One region of the Streptococcus downei MFe28 genome, then DNA from elsewhere that is predicted to be linked to it. Evidence: predicted binding sites of a transcription regulator. Region 1 holds the regulator's gene; the other holds the start of a gene.
The links. Region 1 encodes Rex, which represses fermentation and respiration genes when NADH is low (regulators of the CRP and FNR family bind a similar motif). Its sites were predicted from a motif close to TTGTGAANTANTTCACAA; they were not measured.
Positions count from the first base shown of each region.

Region 2: adhE (bifunctional acetaldehyde-CoA/alcohol dehydrogenase) is a predicted target of Rex. The motif match lies at 4,903-4,920, and genes of this name have one in related genera.

Region 1 covers NZ_UHFA01000002.1:1,364,050-1,375,112, forward strand. The annotation lists gene DYE66_RS06510 (DeoR/GlpR family DNA-binding transcription regulator) at 9-752, shown strand; gene pfkB (1-phosphofructokinase) at 749-1,660, shown strand; gene DYE66_RS06520 (PTS fructose transporter subunit IIABC) at 1,657-3,636, shown strand; gene radC (RadC family protein) at 3,726-4,421, shown strand; partial or broken gene DYE66_RS06530 (gamma-glutamyl-gamma-aminobutyrate hydrolase family protein) at 4,513-5,204, opposite strand; gene DYE66_RS06535 (redox-sensing transcriptional repressor Rex) at 5,462-6,100, opposite strand; gene DYE66_RS06540 (DUF1831 domain-containing protein) at 6,226-6,573, opposite strand; gene DYE66_RS06545 (cysteine desulfurase family protein) at 6,578-7,699, opposite strand; gene DYE66_RS06550 (ribose-phosphate diphosphokinase) at 7,701-8,666, opposite strand; gene DYE66_RS06555 (CYTH domain-containing protein) at 8,845-9,417, opposite strand; gene yjbM (GTP diphosphokinase) at 9,546-10,211, shown strand; gene DYE66_RS06565 (NAD kinase) at 10,186-11,028, shown strand; gene DYE66_RS06570 (RluA family pseudouridine synthase) at 11,025-11,063, shown strand, end outside.
Region 2 covers NZ_UHFA01000002.1:105,322-116,384, forward strand. The annotation lists gene pnp (polyribonucleotide nucleotidyltransferase) at 1-1,074, opposite strand, end outside; gene DYE66_RS00530 (hypothetical protein) at 1,446-1,778, opposite strand; gene adhE (bifunctional acetaldehyde-CoA/alcohol dehydrogenase) at 2,095-4,764, opposite strand; gene rpsO (30S ribosomal protein S15) at 5,128-5,397, opposite strand; gene DYE66_RS00545 (hypothetical protein) at 5,556-6,152, opposite strand; gene DYE66_RS00550 (MFS transporter) at 6,554-7,720, opposite strand; gene DYE66_RS00555 (Crp/Fnr family transcriptional regulator) at 7,810-8,463, shown strand; gene def (peptide deformylase) at 8,542-9,156, shown strand; gene DYE66_RS00565 (TetR/AcrR family transcriptional regulator) at 9,853-10,482, opposite strand; gene DYE66_RS00570 (MFS transporter) at 10,660-11,063, shown strand, end outside.

The DNA of each region.
Region 1 (11,063 bases):
GTGTTGGTATTCTAAAGTCAGAGCGAAAACGGCTGATTATGGACCAGCTAAGTCAAGCTGATTTTGTGACCTTGGACCATTTGGTATCTATACTGAAATCCTCTGAATCAACGGTTCGTCGGGATTTGGATGAACTTGAAGCTGAGCATAAACTTCACCGCATCCATGGTGGTGCCGAGAAACTGCACAGTCTTCAAGAAGAGCTCAGTGTCCAGCAGAAAGCTATCAAAAACGTTCAAGAAAAGAAGTTAATTGCGCATGCCGCTAAGGAGCGGATTTGCCAAGGTGATGTTATCTTTATCGAAGCGGGAACGACCAATGAACTTCTAGTTGATTGCTTGAATCGCATTGATATTACCGTGGTGACCAATTCCATTCATCACGCTATTAAGTTGTCTGAGAAGGGAATTCCCACAGTTATGATTGGGGGGAATGTTAAGATTTCAACAGATGCCAATGTTGGTCCTATTGCGCTCCAGCAACTTAATCAGCTCAATTTTGATCGTGCTTTCTTAGGAGCAAATGGTGCAGATTGTGATAATCTGACAACGCCCGATATCTATGAAGGAGCGATTAAGGAGATGGTTATTGCCAACAGTAAGGAAACTTTTGTCTTGGCTGATAGCAGCAAGTTAGGAAAAATTTATTTTGCTAAGTTTGCCAAAGTTGAGGAAGTGACCTTGATTATCAACCGTTCCTCTAACGCCATTGTCAACACAATAAAAGAAAAAACGAAGGTGATTGAAGTATGATTTATACAGTAACCCTTAACCCTTCCATCGACTTTATTGTTCGTTTGGACAAGGTTGTTGTCGGTAGCGTCAACCGCATGACCAGCGATGATAAGTTTGCAGGCGGTAAGGGCATCAATGTTAGTCGGATTTTGCAACGTCTGGGCGTAGAAAATACTGCGACCGGCTTTCTAGGTGGTTTCACCGGCAAGTTTGTTGAAGATGGTCTCAAGGCTGAAAACATCAGAACAAAATTTGTTAAGGTCGATCAGGATACTCGCATTAATGTCAAAATCAAGGCAGATGATGAGACAGAAATCAATGGTGCGGGACCTGAAATCAGTCCGGAGCAGTTAGCTGATTTAGAGGCTATCCTTACAGGTCTGTCAGCTGATGATACAGTGGTCTTTGCCGGTTCTGCCCCTAGCAGTCTGGGCAACCAGATCTATAATCGTTTGATTCCTGCTGCTAGGCAAGCAGGAGCTCAGGTAGTCTGCGACTTTGAGGGGCAAACTCTCTTGGACTCCCTCAATTATCAGCCGCTCCTCGTTAAACCTAACAACCATGAGTTGGAAGTCATCTTTGATGTTAAGCTCAATGGTTTAGCAGATGTTGAAAAGTATGCTAGAGAGATTCTAGCCAAAGGTGCCCAAAATGTTATCATCTCTATGGCTGGTGACGGGGCTCTGCTGGTAACGCCAGAAGCTGCTTACTTTGCTAAACCAATCAAAGGTCAGGTTAAGAACTCGGTTGGAGCGGGTGATTCGATGGTCGCTGGTTTTACCGGTGAATTTGTCAAGTCTGCTGATCCAATTGAGGCTCTCAAGTGGGGTGTGGCCTGCGGGACCTCAACGGCCTTCTCAGATGACCTAGCCGACATCGATTTTATTAAAGAAACCTATCAAAAAGTAGAGGTAGAAAAACTATGAAAATTCAAGACGTCTTGCGAAAAGAAGTCATGATCATGGATTTGCAAGCAACCACCAAGGAAGCTGCCATTGATGAAATGATTTCTTCCTTGGTTGATAAGGGCATTGTCACCGATTTCGATACCTTTAAAACAGGTATTATGAATCGGGAAGCGCAAACTTCAACCGGTTTGGGTGATGGAATAGCTATGCCCCACAGTAAGAATGCTGCTGTTAAAGAGGCAACCGTCCTCTTTGCTAAATCAGCCAAGGGAGTTGATTATGAAGCCTTGGACGGTCAGCCAACTGACCTTTTCTTCATGATTGCAGCACCAGACGGCGCTAACAACACTCATTTGGCTGCCTTGGCGGAGTTATCTAAGTATCTGATGAAGGATGGCTTTGCCGATAAATTACGGCAGGTAAGCAGTCCAGACGAGGTCATTGCGACCTTTGATGCAGCAGAAGAGGAAAACAAGGCTGAGGCAGCTAGCAAGGCAGCTCCAGTAACTGATGATGACAAACCATCGGTAGTCGCCGTTACCGCTTGTACAACTGGTATCGCCCACACCTACATGGCTGAAGAAGCCCTGATTAAACAAGGGCAAGAAATGGGAGTCAATGTTCGGGTTGAAACCAACGGTGCCTCAGGTGTCGGAACTCCATTGACTGCTGATGAAATCAAGCGAGCTAAGGGTGTTATCGTAGCAGCCGATAAGGCAGTTGAAATGCCTCGTTTTGATGGCAAGCCTTTGATTTCTCGGCCAGTTGCCGAAGGTATTAAAAAGCCAGAAGAATTGATTAATACCATTCTTGATGGCAAGGCAGAAATCTATCATGCCGCAGCAGGAGAAGCAAGCTCAACTACAAGTGACGCTGGTGAAAAGACCGGCCTAGGGGCAGCCTTCTACAAGCATCTGATGAGTGGGGTTTCACAAATGCTGCCATTCGTTATCGGTGGTGGTATCATGATTGCCCTAGCCTTCCTGATTGATAACATGATGGGCGTGCCTAAGGATCAACTCAGTAATCTGGGTGTCTACCACCAGGCAGCCGCTATCTTTAAACAAATCGGGAATGCTGCCTTTGGTTTCATGCTTCCAGTTCTGGCGGGTTACATTGCCTATTCTATTGCTGAAAAGCCAGGTCTAGCCTCAGGTTTTGCAGCCGGCTTCATTGCTTCTAATGGTTATGCCATCAACACCGTTGCTTATTTCTCCGGTAGCAAGGCTGCTCAAAATCCGACCCTGATTCCTTCAGGTTTCCTCGGAGCCTTAGTTGGTGGTTTCCTAGCTGGTGGCGTTGCCCTCTTGCTCAAGAAATATATTAAGGTTCCTCGCTCCTTAGAGGGTATCAAGTCTATCTTGCTTTTGCCTCTTTTAGGGGTTGGTATTACTGGCTTCCTCATGCTCCTGGTTAATATTCCAATGGGAGCCATCAATACTGGTCTTAATAACTTCCTTCAAGGGCTCTCTGGTAGCTCAGCTGTCTTACTTGGCTTAATTGTCGGTGCCATGATGGCCATTGATATGGGTGGACCTTTCAACAAGGCTGCCTACATCTTTGGTACAGGCACCCTGACCGAAGCAGGAGTCCTCGAACATGGTGGTTCAGTAGTTATGGCAGCAGTTATGGCTGCTGGTATGGTTCCGCCTTTGGCTGTATTTGTCGCTACTCGTCTCTTCCCTAATAAGTTCACCCAAGAAGAACGTGATTCAGGTTTGACAAATATCGTCATGGGACTGTCCTTCATTACTGAAGGGGCCATTCCTTTCGGCGCTGCCGACCCAGGTCGTGCCATCCCAAGTTTTATGTTGGGTTCAGCTATTACAGGTGCCCTAGTTGGCTGGGCTGGTATCAAGCTCATGGCCCCTCACGGAGGTATCTTCGTAGTAGCCTTGACCACTAATTGGTGGCTCTACCTTATCTTTGTTGCTATCGGAGCTATTATCTCAGGTATTGTCTTTGGGACTCTGCGTAAGGAACAAAAAGCTTAAGATTATATAGAACATTAAAAATCCTTTCAACTTAAAAAGTTGAAGGGATTTTTTGTCTTCTTTACGAATATACAGTTAGGAGGTAGAACATGTACAATGTAGAAATTCATGAAGAAGCCATGCGTCCTAGAGAACGTCTGGTCACTCTTGGTCCTGAAAACCTCAGTAATCAAGAGCTTTTAGCTATTCTTTTGCGGACAGGAACTAGGCAACATCACGTCTTGACCTTGGCCAATAATATTTTAGAAGAAGTGTCTAGTCTAGCTGATTTCCGTAGTTATTCGCTGGAAGAACTTCAGGCTATCCCAGGAATTGGTCAGGTTAAATCTATTGAAATCAAGGCAGCCTTAGAATTTGCCAAAAGGGTCAATCAGACCCTGCCAGAGAAATCGGACCGCATCATTTCTAGTGACCGCCTGGCCAAGAAAATGATGGCAGAACTAAGAGATAAGCGCCAGGAGCATCTGATTGCGCTCTATCTGGATACCCAGAACCGTCTCATCAAGCAACAGACAATCTTCATTGGTAGTGTCCAACGCTCGATTGCAGAACCGAGGGAAATCCTGCACTATGCCTGTCGTTTTATGGCAACCTCGGTTATTGTTGTCCACAATCATCCTTCGGGTCAACCAGACCCTAGCCGCTATGACATTGCCTTTACAGAAAAAATCAAGCGCTGTTGTGATGATTTGGGACTGGCTTTCTTGGATCATATCATCGTTGGTTCTGATAATTATTACAGTTTCCGAGAAGAGACCGATATTATCATTGAGCTTCCAATCTAAACTAAAAAACTAGACAGTTGGGTTCTGTCTAGCAGTGGTTACTTTTAGTAAAATTCCTCTTGGAAAGCTAGGTCTTGGGAGGGCTAGTCTTCTATAATTCATTGACAAAATAGTTGAAGAGTTCTTGGTCAGCCTGGCGGCTGCCAATCAGGTGCTCAGGATGCCATTGGACCCCAAAAAATGGATATCAGGGTGGTTGGAAGCAACCGCCTCAATAGTAGAGTCATTGGGGTCCTCAGCAATGACATCCAAAAAGGGCGATAGGTCCTTGATACTTTGGTGGTGGAAGGAGTTGATGGTGGTTTCAGAGCCATAAATCTCAGCCAACTTGGTGTTGTCCTTAAGCTTCATCTCGTGGTAGAGATAATCCGTAGGGGCATCTTGCCAATGGTTCTCAATAGCCTGATTGAGGTTGCCACCTAGAGCAACGTTCATCAATTGAGTTCCTCGGCAGACGGAAAAAATCGGCTTTTCTTCTCGAATAGCTTCATCAATGATGGAAAATTCAAAGACATCCCTTTGGTGGAGAAAATCATCATCAAGAGCCTGATTCTTTTCGTGATAGAATTGAGGGTCAACATTTTGACCGCCAATTAATAGGATTTTATCAACCATTTGCACGTAAGACTTAGCATCTTCGATTGAACCAATGGGAAGAAGCAGAGGAATGCCCCCTGCATTTTGAACAGCCTTGACAAAGCCCTTGGGTGCATAGCTGGTGATGATATTGTCACTATTGGGTCTTTCATTTGTTGTAATTCCAATAATAGGCTTTTTGGTCATTGAGGGAACCTCCTGAGGGCTTGAATTAATAGTCAATAAAAATCAAAAGTATCGAGGCTAGGAGCAGGGGTAGTAGGACAGTCCGGTAGCCGATAACTTAAAAATAAAATGGCATGAGGTGACGAAGGTTTTGATATCTGTCAAATTCCTCCAGTCTTACTCCCAAACGGCAATCTCTTTTGAAGAGTACTACTTATTGAGAAATCACCTGAAGTCTGTTCAGGTGATTGTTTGGTCTGTGCAGATAAGAAAAGGTCTTACTGGTCTTGATTCATAAAGTAGAGAAGGGTTTGCAGTTCGCTAGTCAGGTCGACATATTGAACGAAGACACCCTTGGGCAGGCTGAGATTGACGGGTGAAAAGCTCAAAATTCCCTTGATACCAGCCTCAACCAGAAGATTAGCAACTTCTTGAGCTTTGACACTAGGAACCGTTAAAATAGCTGTCTGACAATCACTCCCCTTGAGCCTTTCCTTAATGCTGGAAATGCCATAGATGGGAATGTTATCTTCCGTTTTTGTGTTGACCAAATCATTGTCATCTGTATCAAAGGCCATGACTATCTTCATCTTATTGCGCTCGTGGAAGCGATAGTGGAGCAAGGCCCTTCCCATGTTACCGCAACCAACAAGGACAACGCTGGTAATGGAGTGGTCGTTGAGAATGTCAGCAAAGAAGTTCATCAACTTTTTGACATCGTAGCCAAAGCCCCGTCGTCCAAGTTCACCAAAATAGGAAAAGTCCCGACGGACGGTTGCCGAGTCAATGCCAATAGCCTCAGCAATCTGCTTGGAGCTCGCCTTGGTAATTTCTTCGGCATTGAAACGTTTAAAGGTCCTATAGTATAGCGATAGTCGCTTGGCTGTCGCTTTAGGAATAGATTTATCAATAGTCACTTTAACTATCTCCAATCTTATGAAGTACGTCTAAGTTAATTGTAGAACAAGTTTGTGAAAACTGCAACAAATTTGCGATAAAAAAATCCTATAAGGGAATAGGATTTCGGTATCATGATAGAGGCTTAGTTCTCTATCTTGGTAAAGATATCTCGCTCAACCAGGCTATCCATCAGGAAATAGAATTTATCTTGAATGATTGAGAGCTTGTCGGACTTAAAGATATTGACCAGGCGTAGGCCGGATTGGTCGGTCACACTAAGCTTGAAGGCAGATAGGTCCTTCTTGATCGTAATTTTAAGAGGGAAGCCCTGGCCAGAATTTGGCACCTCTTCTAGAAGACGATTAAGCTCGTAGTGGCCCAGTTTATTGGACTCAAAAGTGGTATCAATCAGCGTATATCTTTTAATCTTGGGACTAATTGTGTAGGTGTATTTACAGTCGTCTAAGTGAATAGATTTTTCAAATGCCATAGTATTATCCTATAATTTCTTTCAATTTTTTTGCCAGTGCCAATAATTCCTCAGAGCTATTGAGCTCTGAGAGGCTGATGCGGATAGACTCCGTCAAACGTGGAGAGGACTCTCCATAGTAGGCTTGTAAGACGTGGCTGGGATCAACTGTTCCTGCCGTGCAGGCAGAACCAGTTGAAACAGCAAAGCCTGCTAAATCCAGCTGGGTTAGAAGCAGGCCGTTATTTTGGCCTAGGAAACCAATATTGATGACGTGGGGAAGCTGCTTATTTCCACCATTGAGATAGTAGTCCAAGCCTAGCTTGCTTAACTCTTCTAGGAAGACCTCTCGTAAGTGTTCCACCTTCTGATAGTTTTCCTCTTGCTTTTGGTCAGCTTCCCTGAGAGCTTGAGCCAGACCGGTAATTCCAAGCATATTTTCGGTGCTGGCTCGTCTTTTATCCTCTTGCTCACCACCGTGTAAAAGACTATCCATGTGGTGAGGTTTAGCGTAAAGGAAACCGACACCTTTGGGTCCATGAAACTTATGGGCAGAAGCAGAGAGAAAATCGACCCCTAATTCCTCAGGATGAACAGGGACTTTCCCCATAGCTTGAACAGCATCAACATGTAAGACAGCCTGGTGCTCAGCTAGAACTTGGGCAAAGTCAGAAACGGGCAGAAGGTCACCAGTTTCATTATTAGCCAACATGGTTGAGACCAGGATAGTATCTTCCCTTAGGGACTCTTTGAGGGCTTGGGCGGTGAACTGATGATTGTCGTCAGGTTGAAGATAGGTTACCTGAAAACCAAACCGCTTTTCCAAGTAAGCCATGACATGGAGAACCGAATGGTGCTCGATAGCCGTAGTAATCAGGTGCTTGCCCTTGGCTTGGTTGGCCAGGGCATAGCCCTGAATGGCCATGTTGTTGCTTTCGGTTGCTCCCGATGTGAAAATGATATTTCTTGCTTGGGTCTTTAAGATTTTGGCGATAGTAAGACGGTTATCCCGCAAGAGATGGCTTGCCTTGCGTCCATAGGCATGGATGCTGGAAGGATTGCCAAAATTGTCGGACATAACCGTCGTCATAGATTCGATAACACCTGGAGTCAAAGGAGTTGTCGCAGCATTATCAAGATAAATCATCTTATTCCTCGTTTTGAGACGTGTAGGTAAAGAGTGGACTAAGTGGTTTGTGGTTGTGGATACGGGTAATAGCGTTGCCGATTAGCTCGCTAGCGGTGATGTAGCTGACATTGCTGCTGACCTTTTCCTTAGTGGCAACAGAGTCTGTCACCAGAATTTCCTTGATAGGCGCTGCTTCAAGAATCTCAGTCGCTCCGCCAGCAAAGAGACCGTGGCTGGCTACTGCATAAATTTCTGAGGCACCATTGCGTTCAACAATTTTAGCCGCTTCAGCAAAGGTCTTACCGGTGTTAAGAATATCGTCAATCAAGATGGCTTTTTTACCAGCAACTTCACCGATAATATAACCTTCTTCGCGGTGGGAATCATCTTGAGCATAATCAATAATGGCAATAGGTGCATCCAGATATTCTGCTAGGCTACGGGCCCTTTTAATGCCTGAGTTCTTAGGACTGACGACCACAACATCGGTCCCTTTCAGCCCCATCTTAATATAGCGCTCAGCAAAGAGGGGAACCGTAAAGAGGTTATCAACGGGAATATCAAAGAAGCCTTGGACCTGAACAGCGTGCAAATCGAGGGTCAGGATGCGGTAGGCACCGGCCTTGACCAGCATATTGGCCACTAGCTTAGCAGTGATAGGCTCACGTTGTTGGGCAATGCGATCCTGACGGGCATAGCCGAAGTAGGGCAGGATAACATTGACAGAATTTGCCGAAGCCCGTTTGCAGGCATCAATCATAATCAAGAGTTCCCAAAGATTATCATTGACGGGAAAGCTGGTTGATTGAATGACATAAATATCAAAGCCACGGACACTTTCTTCAATGTTAATCATGATTTCGCCGTCAGAAAACTGCCGAGAAGACAATTTACTGAGCGGAATACCTGCAGCTTTTGAGATTTTTTCTGCGATAGCTGTATTAGAAGTCAGCGAAAATAATTTTGGGGTGCTAGTTTCTACCATGACGGTGTCAGTCTCCTTTGAATAAGCAACAAGCCCAGATGGGCTTCTAGTTAGTAGAGCTTCAAGGCCTTCTGGTCCCATTCTTTCTTTGTCCTGTGGCCTTGAAAATCTTGAAATTTTCCGTCTCTATTGTACCAAAAAAGGCTGATTTTTACAGCCCCTTATCGCTATTTGTTCATCACTCTTTCTGCTTGAGCGTGGAGCAGAAGCGAGCGACCTTACTTTTGGCATACTTAAGTTCAATGTCGTGCTCCACTAAGAAGGCCTCGAAGTCTGCCTTGCCCTTGATGGCATCCTCCACTTCAAGCTCCAGTTCGTAATCAATGCGTCCAGCATAGTTATTCTTGTCGAGGGCCATGAGGCCGATAGGGGTCTCTTTTTCCCGGCGGACGGTTGTTAAGTGCCCCAGATTTCTGAGCTGGTCGCAATCAACTCCCTGCTCATGGATGAGGGCCTTGATGGTACTATCAGGGAAGTGGCAGGACTCAATGATGCTTCTCGCCTCCTGACGGCTTAAGTCAATATTGTGCTCCAGGGTGCCGACCTCCCTTGGAATCTTCAAGGTTAATTCCGCCCCCTTGTCGAAGGTGCGAATTCTCAAGGACAGACGTTTTTTTCGCATGATGAAATCGTCGGTATCAAAGTAGTAATTGGTCTGGGTAACAGCGGGAACATGGGAGAAGAGCGCCTCCATGCGGTTAAATTCCGCCTTATTAAGCATGGATTTGTATTCGATTTCCAAATGATTCATCTTGATTTTCCTTTGCAAGACCTTTATGGTATAATTTTACTTAAACTAATTCTATAAAAATGTGGGCTAATTGACAAGGTTTGGCTGTCAAATTTAGCCCTAAAAACAGGAGTTCGAGAAGATATACGATGGAATGGGAAACCTTTTTAGACCCCTATATTCAAACAGTCGGAGAGCTGAAAATTAAATTTCGTGGCATTCGCAAGCAATACCGCAAGCAAAATCGACATTCCCCTATTGAATTTGTAACGGGGCGAGTCAAGCCAATTGAGAGCATCAAAGAAAAGATGGCCCTGCGTGGGATTAAGCGAGAATTTCTAGCTGAAGATATGCAGGACATTGCCGGGATTCGGATAATGGTTCAGTTTGTTGATGATGTCCAGGAGGTTTTAGAGCTGATTCGTCGGCGTCAAGATATGACCATTGTTCAGGAGCGGGATTATATCAACAATCGCAAGGCCAGCGGTTATCGTTCCTACCATGTGATTATTGAGTATCCAGTGGATACTATTGATGGCCAAAAAACGGTCTTAGCCGAGATTCAGATTCGGACCTTGGCTATGAATTTTTGGGCAACCATTGAACATTCGCTTAATTACAAGTATAAGGGTGATTTTCCCGATGAAATTAAGCAGCGTTTAGAGGTTACCTCAAGAATTGCCCGGGAATTGGATGAAGAAATGCGCAAAATTCGCGATGACATCAAGGAGGCCCAGCTCCTCTTTGACCCCTTAAGTAGAAAACTAAGTGATGGTGTAGGAAATAGTGATGACACAGATGAATTATACCGCTAGACCCAAACAGACTCGGGTGGCTATTATTGCTAACGGCAAGTATCAAAGCAAGCGGGTGGCCTCTAAAATCTTTAGTGCCCTTAAGCATGACCGAAATTTTTACCTCAGCAAGGAAAATCCTGATATTATCATCTCAATCGGAGGTGATGGTATGTTGCTGTCGGCCTTCCATATGTACGAAAAGGCCCTAGATAGGGTTCGTTTTGTGGGCATCCATACCGGTCACTTGGGTTTCTATACCGACTATCGTGATTTTGAGGTGGATACCTTCCTCAAAAATCTTCGAGCGGATCAAGGGGAAAAAATTTCCTACCCACTCTTGCGGATGACGGTTACCATGGCGGATGGTCGAGTGGTAACAGCTCGCGCCCTCAACGAAGCCAGCCTGAGACGCTTGGAGAAGACCATGGTAGCAGATGTCTCCATCAATGGTACCTTTTTGGAGCGTTTTCGTGGCGATGGCATTACCGTTTCAACCCCCACAGGTAGCACGGCTTATAACAAGTCTATCGGTGGTGCGGTCCTCCATCCAACCGTCGAGGCCTTCCAGATGACAGAAATTGCCAGTCTCAACAATCGGGTTTATCGAACCCTAGGGAGCTCGGCCATCATTCCCAAGGGCGAAAAGGTGACCATAGAGCCCAAACGAGTGGGATCCTATTCGGTTTCCTTTGATAACAAATCCTATAATTATCGCAATGTTGCCAAGATGGAATTTTCTCTTGATGATAAGAAGATTAGCTTCCTATCGACACCTCACCATACAGGTTTCTGGGAAAGGGTCAAGGATGCCTTTATCGGCGAGGTAGAAGTGTGAGATTTGAATTTATAGCTGATCGGCCTTGTAAGGTT
Region 2 (11,063 bases), 1.3 Mb from region 1:
AGTCAAGACAGACAGAGCCTGGGTCTGGCCACGGGTAAAGAGACCTGAACCGTGCACTTGAGGAAGGAAATCCACCTCAGCCTCCAAGGGACGAATCTCATCGACCTGGCGACCATCTGGGCGAATCTTGTCCTCGGTAATGAGGCGACGAACTTCGGCATGCTCCATTTCTTCCAAGCTTTCGGAAACATCTCGCAGAATGCGTTCGAGCTCTTCATCATCAGCGTAACGCTCCTCATAGCTGGCCAAAACCTGATCCTTGACCGCCTGGGTTGCCTCTTCCCGAGCCAATTTTTCTTGAACCTGAACAGCCTTTTGCAGGTCACTAGTGTAGGTAGCCACAATCTCATCTCGAAGTTGGGAATCCACTTGCAGGAACTCAACCTCTGCCTTTTCTTTACCGAGAGTGGCAACGATTTCTTCTTGGAAGGCAATCAATTCTTGAATGGCTTGGTGACCCTTGAGCAGGGCCTCTAGCATGATATCTTCGGACAATTCCTGCGCACCAGATTCAACCATATTGATGGCATCCTTGGTGCCAGCAACTGTCAAGTCCAAGTTGGAAGCTTCCTTTTGCTGGGCTGTCGGATTGATGATAAATTCACCATCTAGATAGGCAACCTGGACCCCAGCAATGGGACCCTCAAAAGGAATGTCGGAAATGCAGAGGGCTAGCGAGCTTGCAAACATGGCAGCCATGGGAGCCGAGGCGTCTGGATCGTAGGAGAGAACCGTATTGATGACCTGAACCTCATTGCGAAAACCTTGAGCAAAGAGCGGGCGAATAGGGCGGTCAATGAGACGGGCCGTCAAGGTAGCATCGGCTGAAGGACGACCTTCACGCTTCATAAAGCCACCTGGGAATTTACCTGCTGCATACATTTTTTCCTCGTAATTGACCTGCAGGGGAAAGAAGTCAGTTCTTGCCATCTTCTTGGACATGGTGGCTGCACAGAGGACCGTTGAATCCCCATAATGCACGACCGCTGCACCATTTGCCTGCTTGGCAACCTGACCAATTTCAACCACTAGGGGCTTACCAGCAAAGGTCATCTGAAAGGTTTGTTTTGCCATGTATCTACCTCATCGTCTCAGACCTGCAGGTGCCTTCTTCTGATTTCAAGGCCAAACACCCACCAATCCTTAACTCTTTTTTCTATAATTGATACCCGTTTTTTACAAAATTAAATAAAGAAAGAGCGGGCCAGAAAATCGCCTACTTCAAGCCCTCTAGAACCTCTTGACTTAATTTTGTACAAAGTCATGGTATCGTTTATATTCTACCATAAAAGAGCACTAATGATAAGGGGGAGAGAACGCTTCTCATCATTCTCTATCATTCGAAAGTGGTTTTAGTTAGGTCAAAGGAGAAAAAGTCCCCAACTCACTCAAAAATGGACTGAGGTAAAAAAGATAACAAAAAAGCTCTGAAAACCTTTCGGAACTTAAACTCGATTCAACATCCTTGCTAAAGCTAGCAAGGTTAGGCCAAAGATAATTAAGATGCCCAGACCAGACAGGCCTGCTTGGGTGCGCTTGGCTCTGGATAAATCTAGGGGGAGACCAAGTCCAAATATCAGAGGGCCTAAAACAAAGAAACTGTAAAAAAGGAACTCAATTTTTAGATGGAGGCAATAAAAAGAGAGACCAAAAACGAGAGCACCGAGCCAGCTAAGCCAGAGCAATTTTCGGTGGCTGGGCGCCAGGGCTAGGCCGATAAAGATAAGACCCAGAGCCGGCATGAACAGGATAAAAATAAAGAGAAGCTGAACTAACATGTCCCTATTATAGCACACGCATCCTTAGGTCAGAAAGTGCCAAGGTAGAGGCAAAAGTCATTCAGATTAAACGAGCTCAATCTATAAGATAGAAAAATGATAGCTCAGATAGCTACTCAATACCTGACACTTCCTCCACAGGGGCGAAAAGTAAGAAGACAGTCCCCTTGTTCTGGCTAGATTTTGAACTAGATAAAAGTAAAGAAGAGCGATAGCCCAGGCAATAATTTTGGTTGCCAAAGCCGCCTCAGGGACGCAAAAAAGGAACTCAAGAAAATTCTGAGTTCCTTTTTATTTTCTGCTTCTTGAGATCACCTTAGAATTGGTCAATCAAGAGTTGTTTCATATCTTCGATGTATGGTTGACGTGGGTTGGCTGGGGTACATTGGTCATCGTAGGCCAGGCTTGCCAAGCGGTCGACTGCTGCTTCAAAGGCCTTCTTGGTAACACCGTTTGCAGACAACTTAGGTTCAACATCAACAGCATGCATGAGTTTGTCAATCTTTTGGCAGAGGGCTTCGACCAATTCTTTATCGGTCTTACCTTTGAGGCCAAGGGCACGGGCAATGTCAGCGTAGTCGCGTTGAGCACGATATTCTTCGTAACGTGGGTAAACAGAGCGTTTAACATTACCAGTTACACCATTATAGCGGATAACGTGTTGCATTGCGATTGAGATGGCAAGTCCATGTGGCAGACCAAATTCACCACCGGTCTTGTGGGCCAGAGAGTGGTTGATACCTAGGAAGGAATTTGAGAAGGCCATACCAGCAAGGGTTGCGGCATAGTGCATATTTTCTCGAGCTTGTTCCCCTTGGAGGGTTGGATGTTTTGGATCAAACTTGTAAGATTCTTCCAAGTTTTCCATAACCAACTTAATTGCTTGCAGGGACCATGGGCGAGTCAGGTCAGATGCCATGACAGAAACGTAAGATTCAAGAGCATGAGACAGGGTGTCCAGACCAGAGAGAGCGACAGTGCGTTTTGGCACGGTCATAACAAATTCTGGGTCAACAATTGCCACTTGAGGGGTCAATTCATAGTCGGTCAATGGGTATTTGACATGGGTATTATCATCAGTGATAACCGCATAAGGGGTAACTTCTGAACCAGTACCAGAGGTCGTTGGGATACAGAAGAGACGAGTAGCATCTTGGTGTTTGAACTTAACAATCCGCTTACGAATATCAATGAATTTTTGTTGCAGACGCAAGAAGAGTTCGCTCACTTTTTCATAGCTATCAAGGAAGTCAGCTTCTTGATCCAATGAGTATTCGTAGATGTAGCGGGCAATCTTGGCCGCATCCAGAGCAGAACCACCACCAACGGCGATAACCGTATCAGGTTTGAAGTCCCGCATTTGTCGAGCGATTTCGATGGTTTGACCTAGAGTTGGGTCGGGTTTGATGGTACCGTAGATTGAAGTTTCAACCTTTTGATCCCGCAGGGCCAATTGGCCAAGAACGGTATCAACAAAGCCGAATTGCACCATACCTGGGTCGGCAACGATGAGAGCTCGAGTCATTTCTTCGGTCTCATCTTGCAGGTAAGAAATAGCATTCTTTTCGTAGTAAGTTTTTTCTGGAAGGCGAATCCATTGAGGACGGTTACGACGTTTAGCCACGGTCTTAATGTTCAAGAGATCGCCAGTTGATAGATTGTGTGACAATGAATTTTTCCCCCATGATCCTGTTCCGAGTGTCAAGCTAGCTTTCAGAGCATCGGTATAGATGTCACCGATACCACCGACTGAGTCAGGTTGGTTAACCAAAATCCGAGAAGATTTGAGGCGGTCACCATATTCTTTGAGGAAGGGATCAGCTTGGGAACCAATTTGGATGGCACAGTTGTGGCCAGCCCCTTGATAATCGAGCAGGGCTTCAACGATTTGAATACCATCTTCACGGTCCTTAGCCTTATAGACAGAAAGCAGTGGAGACAATTTTTCAGAAGACAATTTTTCGCCGATTTTCTTCTTGTCCAATTCGAACAGGAGGACATCTTTTCCTTCTGGCAAATCAACACCAGCATGTTGGCAAATCCACTGAGCTGACATACCAGCTACGGGACCATTAACGCCGTGATTGTCATTAAAGACGAAGTCTTCAAATTTCTTATAATCTTTCTTAGGAACGAGGTAGGCACCTTTTTCTTGCATCTTAGCCAACCATTCCTTGTAGATTGGTGCTTCAACAACTGCTGAGTTTTCAGTCGCACAAATCATACCATTATCGAAACGTTTAGAAAGAAGCAGGTCTTCAACCGCACGGTTGAGGTGGGCCGTCGCATCAACATAAACCGCACCATTACCAGCGCCAACCCCCATTGATGGGTTACCAGATTTGAGGGCTGCATTAACCATACCAGGTCCACCAGTTGCCAAGATAGAAGCAATCTTCTTGTTAGAAATCAAGGCATTGGTATTAGGAATGGATGGCTTTTCAATCCATTGGATACAGTTTTCAGGAGCTCCAGCAGCTAGGGCTGCATCATAGAGAATTTGTGCCGCATGGGCTGAACATTTTTGAGCTGCCGGGTGGAAGGCAAAGACGATGGTATTACGAGTTTTAAGGGCTACCAAAATCTTGAACATGGTTGTTGATGTTGGGTTGGTAGTTGGCACAATCCCTGCCAAGACACCGAGTGGAGCAGCAATTTGAATACCACCAGAAATCTTATCTTCACCGATAACACCAACAGTTTTTTCGTTCTTGATAGATTCAAAAACATTTTCGGTTGCGAAGTGATTCTTGGTATCCTTATCTTCTACCACACCACGTCCAGTTTCTTCATGGGCTTCCTTAGCTAATTGCAAGGAATTTTCAGAACCAGCCAAGGCCATGGCTGCAACGATTTTATCCACTTGCTCTTGCGTGTAGGTCGCAAAGATTTTTTCTGCTTCGACAGCCTTGTCTACAAGTTGAGCAGTATATTTCCGAGCTTCTTCTTCAACATTAGGCTCTACTACTTTTGCTTCTTTTGCCATTAAATTATCCTCCAATAGGGTCTTTAAAAATTTTCTGATTTAAGAAGGCCATCACAGCTAAAATTCTGTGGAATTTTCAGTTTGTGATTTTCTTCACGTTTATATTGTAACCCTTTTCAAAATAATGTCAAGTATTTATTGTGATTTTCTTCACGATTTTATTGATAACCTGACTTCTCCTTTTAAGAAAGTCCATAAAAAACCGCAAAAACTAGATAACTGGACTATTTTTCAACCTCAATGAGCCGTAAAAAAATAGATCCAGCCTGTGGCTAGATCTACTATTTTGCTTTTGAGCTAAAAAGATAAGGCATCAAAAATTAGGATTTTGGATGCCTTTTTCTTTACATTACTGCCAACCGATTAGCGACGGAGTCCAAGAGATTGGATCAAATCGCGGTAGCGGTTAACATCGGTACGACGGAGGTAAGCCAAGAGGTTACGACGGTGACCGATTTTTTTCATCAAACCACGGTAAGTAGCGTGGTCTTTTTTGTGCTGTTGGATGTGCTCATTGAGGTGGTTGATTTCCCAAGTCAAGACTGCAACTTGAACTTCAACTGAACCTGTGTCACCTTCGTGGCGAGCGTATTGAGCGATAATTTCATTTTTTTTCTCTTTTGAGATTGCCATAGTTTTTCTCCTTTTATTGCTTCATCCGAGTGGTAGGGTTTGGCAAATCCTACAACCAAGAAGAAGTTAGTATGTCTTAGCGACTCTTATATTCTAGCAGATGCCCTAAGCTCTGTCAAAGGATTTTCGCTAGGTTAGGATAAATTTTACTGCTTGTTCTACTTATCGGTAAAGGATGTGGGCCCAGTTTTCTCGCTCAGGTAATAATTCTTTCTGCCATCTGGCGACAAAAATTTCAAGACAATACTATTAGGGTCAATATCCCCACCATACCTTACTTCTAGTGAATAATAGAAATAATCCTTTCTGGTATCTTCATAGGTATCATCATATTCAAATAGATAGTGGGCGGAATAAGGATGAGGATGGTCTTTCTGGACAGTCTTCCAGCTCGTTCCCCCCTTTCCCTGATGGTCATAGTCCCCTTCATGAAGTTGATTAAATTGGTCATTCGACCAACCGATATTGGGATTTTCTTCTTCAACAACTGCTATGTCGTCAGCTCGCAAACCTCCATCGATGGCTGTCAAACGATAGCTACCAAATCCATTTTTCTTAAAGGTCAGGTAGACATTTTCCTGCCAATCATTGTTGTTGGTTTCGTAATCCAGATAAATTGTGCTATTATCCTCATCATAACTACTAGCTTCAGTAGCCTTGCCATGCTCTTTTAGCACATCCTTGAGAGTGGTTTTCTGGATTTTCAGATGCTTTACCTGCTTTATGGTCCAGTCAAACTGATAATTTTCGTCCATATACTTCTGAATATCATGAGATTCAAGATCCGTCCAGAAAGAGGAGCTCTTTGTAGACCTCAGGGGGGAGCCCAGTTTATAGATTGGCCCAAAAAGATTGAAGAAAATATAAAGGATTATCCCTATAAAAATTAGGGAAAGCAGACACCCCTGAAAAAGTGACCAAGCAAAGTTGCTTGGCTTTCGATTTTGATTGAAGCTTTCTTGGTTCTGCTTGTCCTTAGTTGTAATGGTAGATTGTTCCCTATCTGGAGAAACCAAACCTTTTGGTCCCCTCTTATTAGTCTTTTTAGAATCTTTAGGCCACATTTTTTATTCCCCTACTCTAGTCCTTTTCATCATCCTATCAAAATAATTATCTTGTAACTAAATCTTGCAAAAAAGGAGCACCTCACTCCTCTTTAGGTAAAATATTTCTTCAAGCTAAGAATCAGCCCCAAGCCGATACTGAGGCCACCAAGAATGGCAAAGGCTGAGGCAGGTTCACTAGCAAAGAAGCCAAAGAAGCGCAGGACTAAAGGAGCGCAGGCGCCACCGAGATTACAGCCCAGAAGAACTAGGGTAGTGGCTGTGTGTAGCTGGCGTTTGTGAATGGTTTCAGAAATGAGATTGAAGACATAGGTGACCCCCAGACTATAGACAAAACCAGTTAAGAGGGCACCAATCCCTAAAACTAGCAGGCTATGAGCCAGCCACATGACTAAGAGTCCAGCACCTAGAACCAGGACCACTAGACTCATGAGCGAACGACCAAAAATCTCGACCAGACTGCTAAAGAAGGTGCCAGATAGAATTCCCATCAGCATCATCAGGCTGAGGATGAAACTGGCCTGTTGAGCCGTTCCTAGACCAAATTGGGTTACAACCACTGGTATTCGCAAGGTGTTGGCAGAATTTATGAGGATGACAAAACCGGCATAGAGAGCTAAGGAGAGAATATAGAGTAGGCGACGGCTAGTCAGAGGCTCTGGCTTAGCTTGTTTTTTCAGGGGTTGCTCCTGAACCTGAACTTTCTTAGGAACTTGGGGAACAAAGAGCAAATAGAGAGCCAGAATAGCCAAGCCCAGGCCATAAATAAGAAAGGTCGCCGACCAAGAAATTGTCAACAATTGACCAGCGATAAAAGTCAGAAAGGCCGAACCTAGAACCTCTGCTGACCCCCGCAGGCCTAGCATTTTAATACGTTCACGACCTGTAAAAAATTGACTAATAATGCTAATAGCTCTGGCATTAATCAGACCAATTCCTAGGCCTAGAATCAGACGAGAGACAAAGACCAAGCTATAGGTCTGATTGACCAAGGGAAAGAAACCACCAAAGGAAAGCAGACAAAGGCCACTGACAATAATCAGGCGTTCTGAAAAGACACGACTGAGCCAAGGGGTCAGCAAGAGAACCCCAATAATAGCAAAGGAGGGCAGGGAAACCAAAAGTTCCACCCAATCAGAACTGATGCCCTGCCGACCATAGTAAATAATCATCTCTGGCAAAGCCGGTGAAATGGCATAGGTTGAAACCAGCATCAGGGACAAGGCCAAGAGACTGATTTTTTCCATCAAAATTTTCATAATTCTTCCTTCTTGAAAAACAGTAATGATACCAGTATAATGAAAAGCAAACGAGAAAAATAGGACATTGGTCCTAAAATGAGGTGGCGATGACGAAAAAGGCCCTAGAGTATTATTTAAACAAGTATCGACTGGACACGATTTTCCCTCAACCCTATATCAAACAACTCCAGCTCATGACCTATGATAAGGGGCAGGCCATCTGTCAACAAGGACAAGTTCTAGAGCATCTCTTTTATTTTATTGAGGGCCATATTAAGATTGTCCGCCGGCTTTTTAATGGTAAGGAGCATATCCTAGAAACCCAGAATCAGCCGACCCTAATTGGGGATATTGAGCTTATGAATGACCAGACTAGCGTGTCATCTGTCATTGCTCTTGAACCCAGCCTGATTATTCAACTGCCTCTGACCAATCGGGAAGAACTTTACCAAGATCCGCTCTTTCTCTACCAGATTGGCCGCCAATTGGCCCAAAAATTGGAGCAACAAAATATTATCTCTTCCACCAATATTTCCTATTCGGTCAAGGAGCGCTTGGCCACCTACATTCTAGCTCAGGAGACCCAAGGTGTCTTCCAGCTCCAACCCAGTGTCCTAGCTGATATTTTCGGGACTTCTTACCGCCACCTGAGTCGAGTGGCCAAGCAGTTACAGGATCAGAATATTATTGAAAAAATAGCTTTTAAGACTTACAAAATCGTCAACCGAGCCCAACTGGAAAAAACTAAGATTGAAGACTAGGGGGCCGGCCTTTCATTCTCCTTGCTTTCATGCTATACTGAATTCAAGCATAATTTCTACAATTAAAGAGGTTTCACCATGTCACCACAAGAAAAAATTATTAAAGCCAGCCATCTGATTGATATGTCCGATATTATCCGCGAAGGCAACCCAACCCTGCGGGAAGTTGCCAAAGATGTGGAACTGCCACTTTCCGATGAAGATATTATCCTAGGCGAAAAAATGATGCAGTTTCTCAAGAATTCCCAAGACCCTGTCATGGCTGAAAAAATGGGCCTGCGTGGTGGGGTCGGTTTGGCCGCCCCCCAATTGGACATTTCTAAGCGAATTATCGCTGTGCTAGTACCCAATCCAGAAGACAAAGAAGGCAATCCGCCTGCTCAACCTTACAGTATGCAGGAAGTCATGTATAATCCTCGGATTGTTTCTCACTCTGTTCAGGATGCTGCTCTAGCTGACGGTGAAGGCTGTCTGTCCGTTGACCGTGAAGTTCCCGGCTATGTGGTTCGTCACTCCCGAGTGACCGTCGAATATGTTGATAAAAATGGCGACAAGCAAAAAATCAAACTTCGGGGTTATAACTCTATGGTGGTCCAACACGAAATCGACCACACCAACGGCATCATGTTCTACGATCATATCAACGAAGACAACCCCTTCGAAATCAAGGAAGGTATGTTGATTATTCAATAAAAACAAGCTCCGACATCATAGTCAGGGCTTATTTTAGGCTCTATATTTATTTTTTACTCAATGAAAAAACGAAAAGACATATCCGATTATTTCTCTGGCTTGTCTTTGATTCAACTTAAGGCAAACTGGAGAGAATTTGGTTTGCCTTTTTGAATAGCCAAATAAGCCGGCTGGGACAGAAGTCCTAGCTTGGTGACTTTTCCAATATTAACACTTTGACGCAGTGGTTGATTTGCGATGATGGGCTTGATGCTTTAGCATTTAGCCCACCACATACCAGCGAAGCGGCGGCATGATGTGGCAAAGTCATCTAGCTACTCAAAGCAGCTGATGACGCAGTAGGTGACTGCTGTCTTTGCTCCTGAGATGGTACAGCAGACAGCTAGTCACCCTTGCTGGGGTAGAGACTACGAAGGTTTTGACAACCGTCAAAGCCCTTCTGTCCTACTTCCTAACAGCAAGCACCATCGTGCTTGCTTAGCCACCCCACTAGCTACGGCAAAACTATAAGGTCAATAGTCTTGTCTCTGCATCGTGTCCAAGACATGCCAGTGAAACGGCGGTAAAGTACTTATCCCCTTTCAGGATAGGTCAAACAGTCTGGGAGACTGTTGGAGAAAACCAAGTCAACTGTGTGGGGGTGAGACTACGAAATTGGCGGCTTTGCCGTAGCAAGACTGTCTCACTCCCTTTCATTTAATCATCGAGATAAGATGCAATTATACGATAAAGACTGTCCACACCGGTCTTTTTTACTTGCGTAAATTCTCGGTCAGAATGGTTATGGTAGAGCAGTTCATCGACTAGGGCCGAGGTAAAATCAAAAACCACCAAGGAGAGGATTTTCAGTTTAGCATCCGACTTTTTCTCTTGATAATCCAAGAAACACTGGTAGGTTAGAGCTTTCATTTTTTCATTGTGCTCTTCCAGAAGAGTCTGGGCCTCAGGTACAGCATAGGCCAACATTTCCACTTGAGCATGGAACTTCTTATCCTCGGTTTGCAAGAGCTGGTCAATCAACCTGTTCAGCCAGTCTTTAGGAGCTTGCTTGAATAGTTCCAGAGATTCCCAGCTACTCAATTCATCAAAGACCCGATCAACAAAGGCCTGATTATAGCGTTCTAGCAGGCTGGTCAGAATATCTTCTTTGCTGGCAAAATAGGAATAGAGAGTCCCCACAGAAAGGCCTGCAGTCTTGGCAATTTCATTGGTTGTCACATTAAAATAGACCTTTTCTGAAAACAGATCCTTGGCCGTCTTTAAAATCTTTTCCCGCTTTTCAATGCTTCTCTCCTGCCGAGGAGAGCGGACCTTCTTTTCTGCCATCGCTTATTCCCTCTATTGTAAAAATTAATCTAATTATAGCACATGAGCGAATAATTGGGATAAATCTCAAATAAATATGAGCAAAAACTCATTTTTATCTTGACAAGCTTCTCGGACAGGATTATAATACAAAATAAATATGAGTATTAACTCATGTTTTATAAAAAGGAGGTCACTATGACAAAAACAAAAAAGATGTTACTGACCCTAGCCATGTGTCTGGGTGTCTTTTTGGTAACACTGGATACCACCATCATGAATATTACCATCCCAGCTATCCAGAACAGCTTTAGTATCAGCCTTGACAAGCTATCTTGGGCTATCAATGTTTATACCATCATCTTTGCCAGCTTTACTATTCCCTTGAGTAAGTTGGCCGATATCTTTGGTAAAGGGCGTTTCTTCGTCCTGGGTTTGATTCTATTTGGCGGTGGTAGTCTGATTTCAGGCTTTTCAGCCGACTTTAACTGGCTTTTAGCGGGGCGCCTCATCGCTAGCTTCGGAGCTGCTATTCTCCTACCTGTCGGTAATACCCTAGGTATTTCAACCTGGTCGGTCAAGGACCGGGTCAAGGTGGTCGC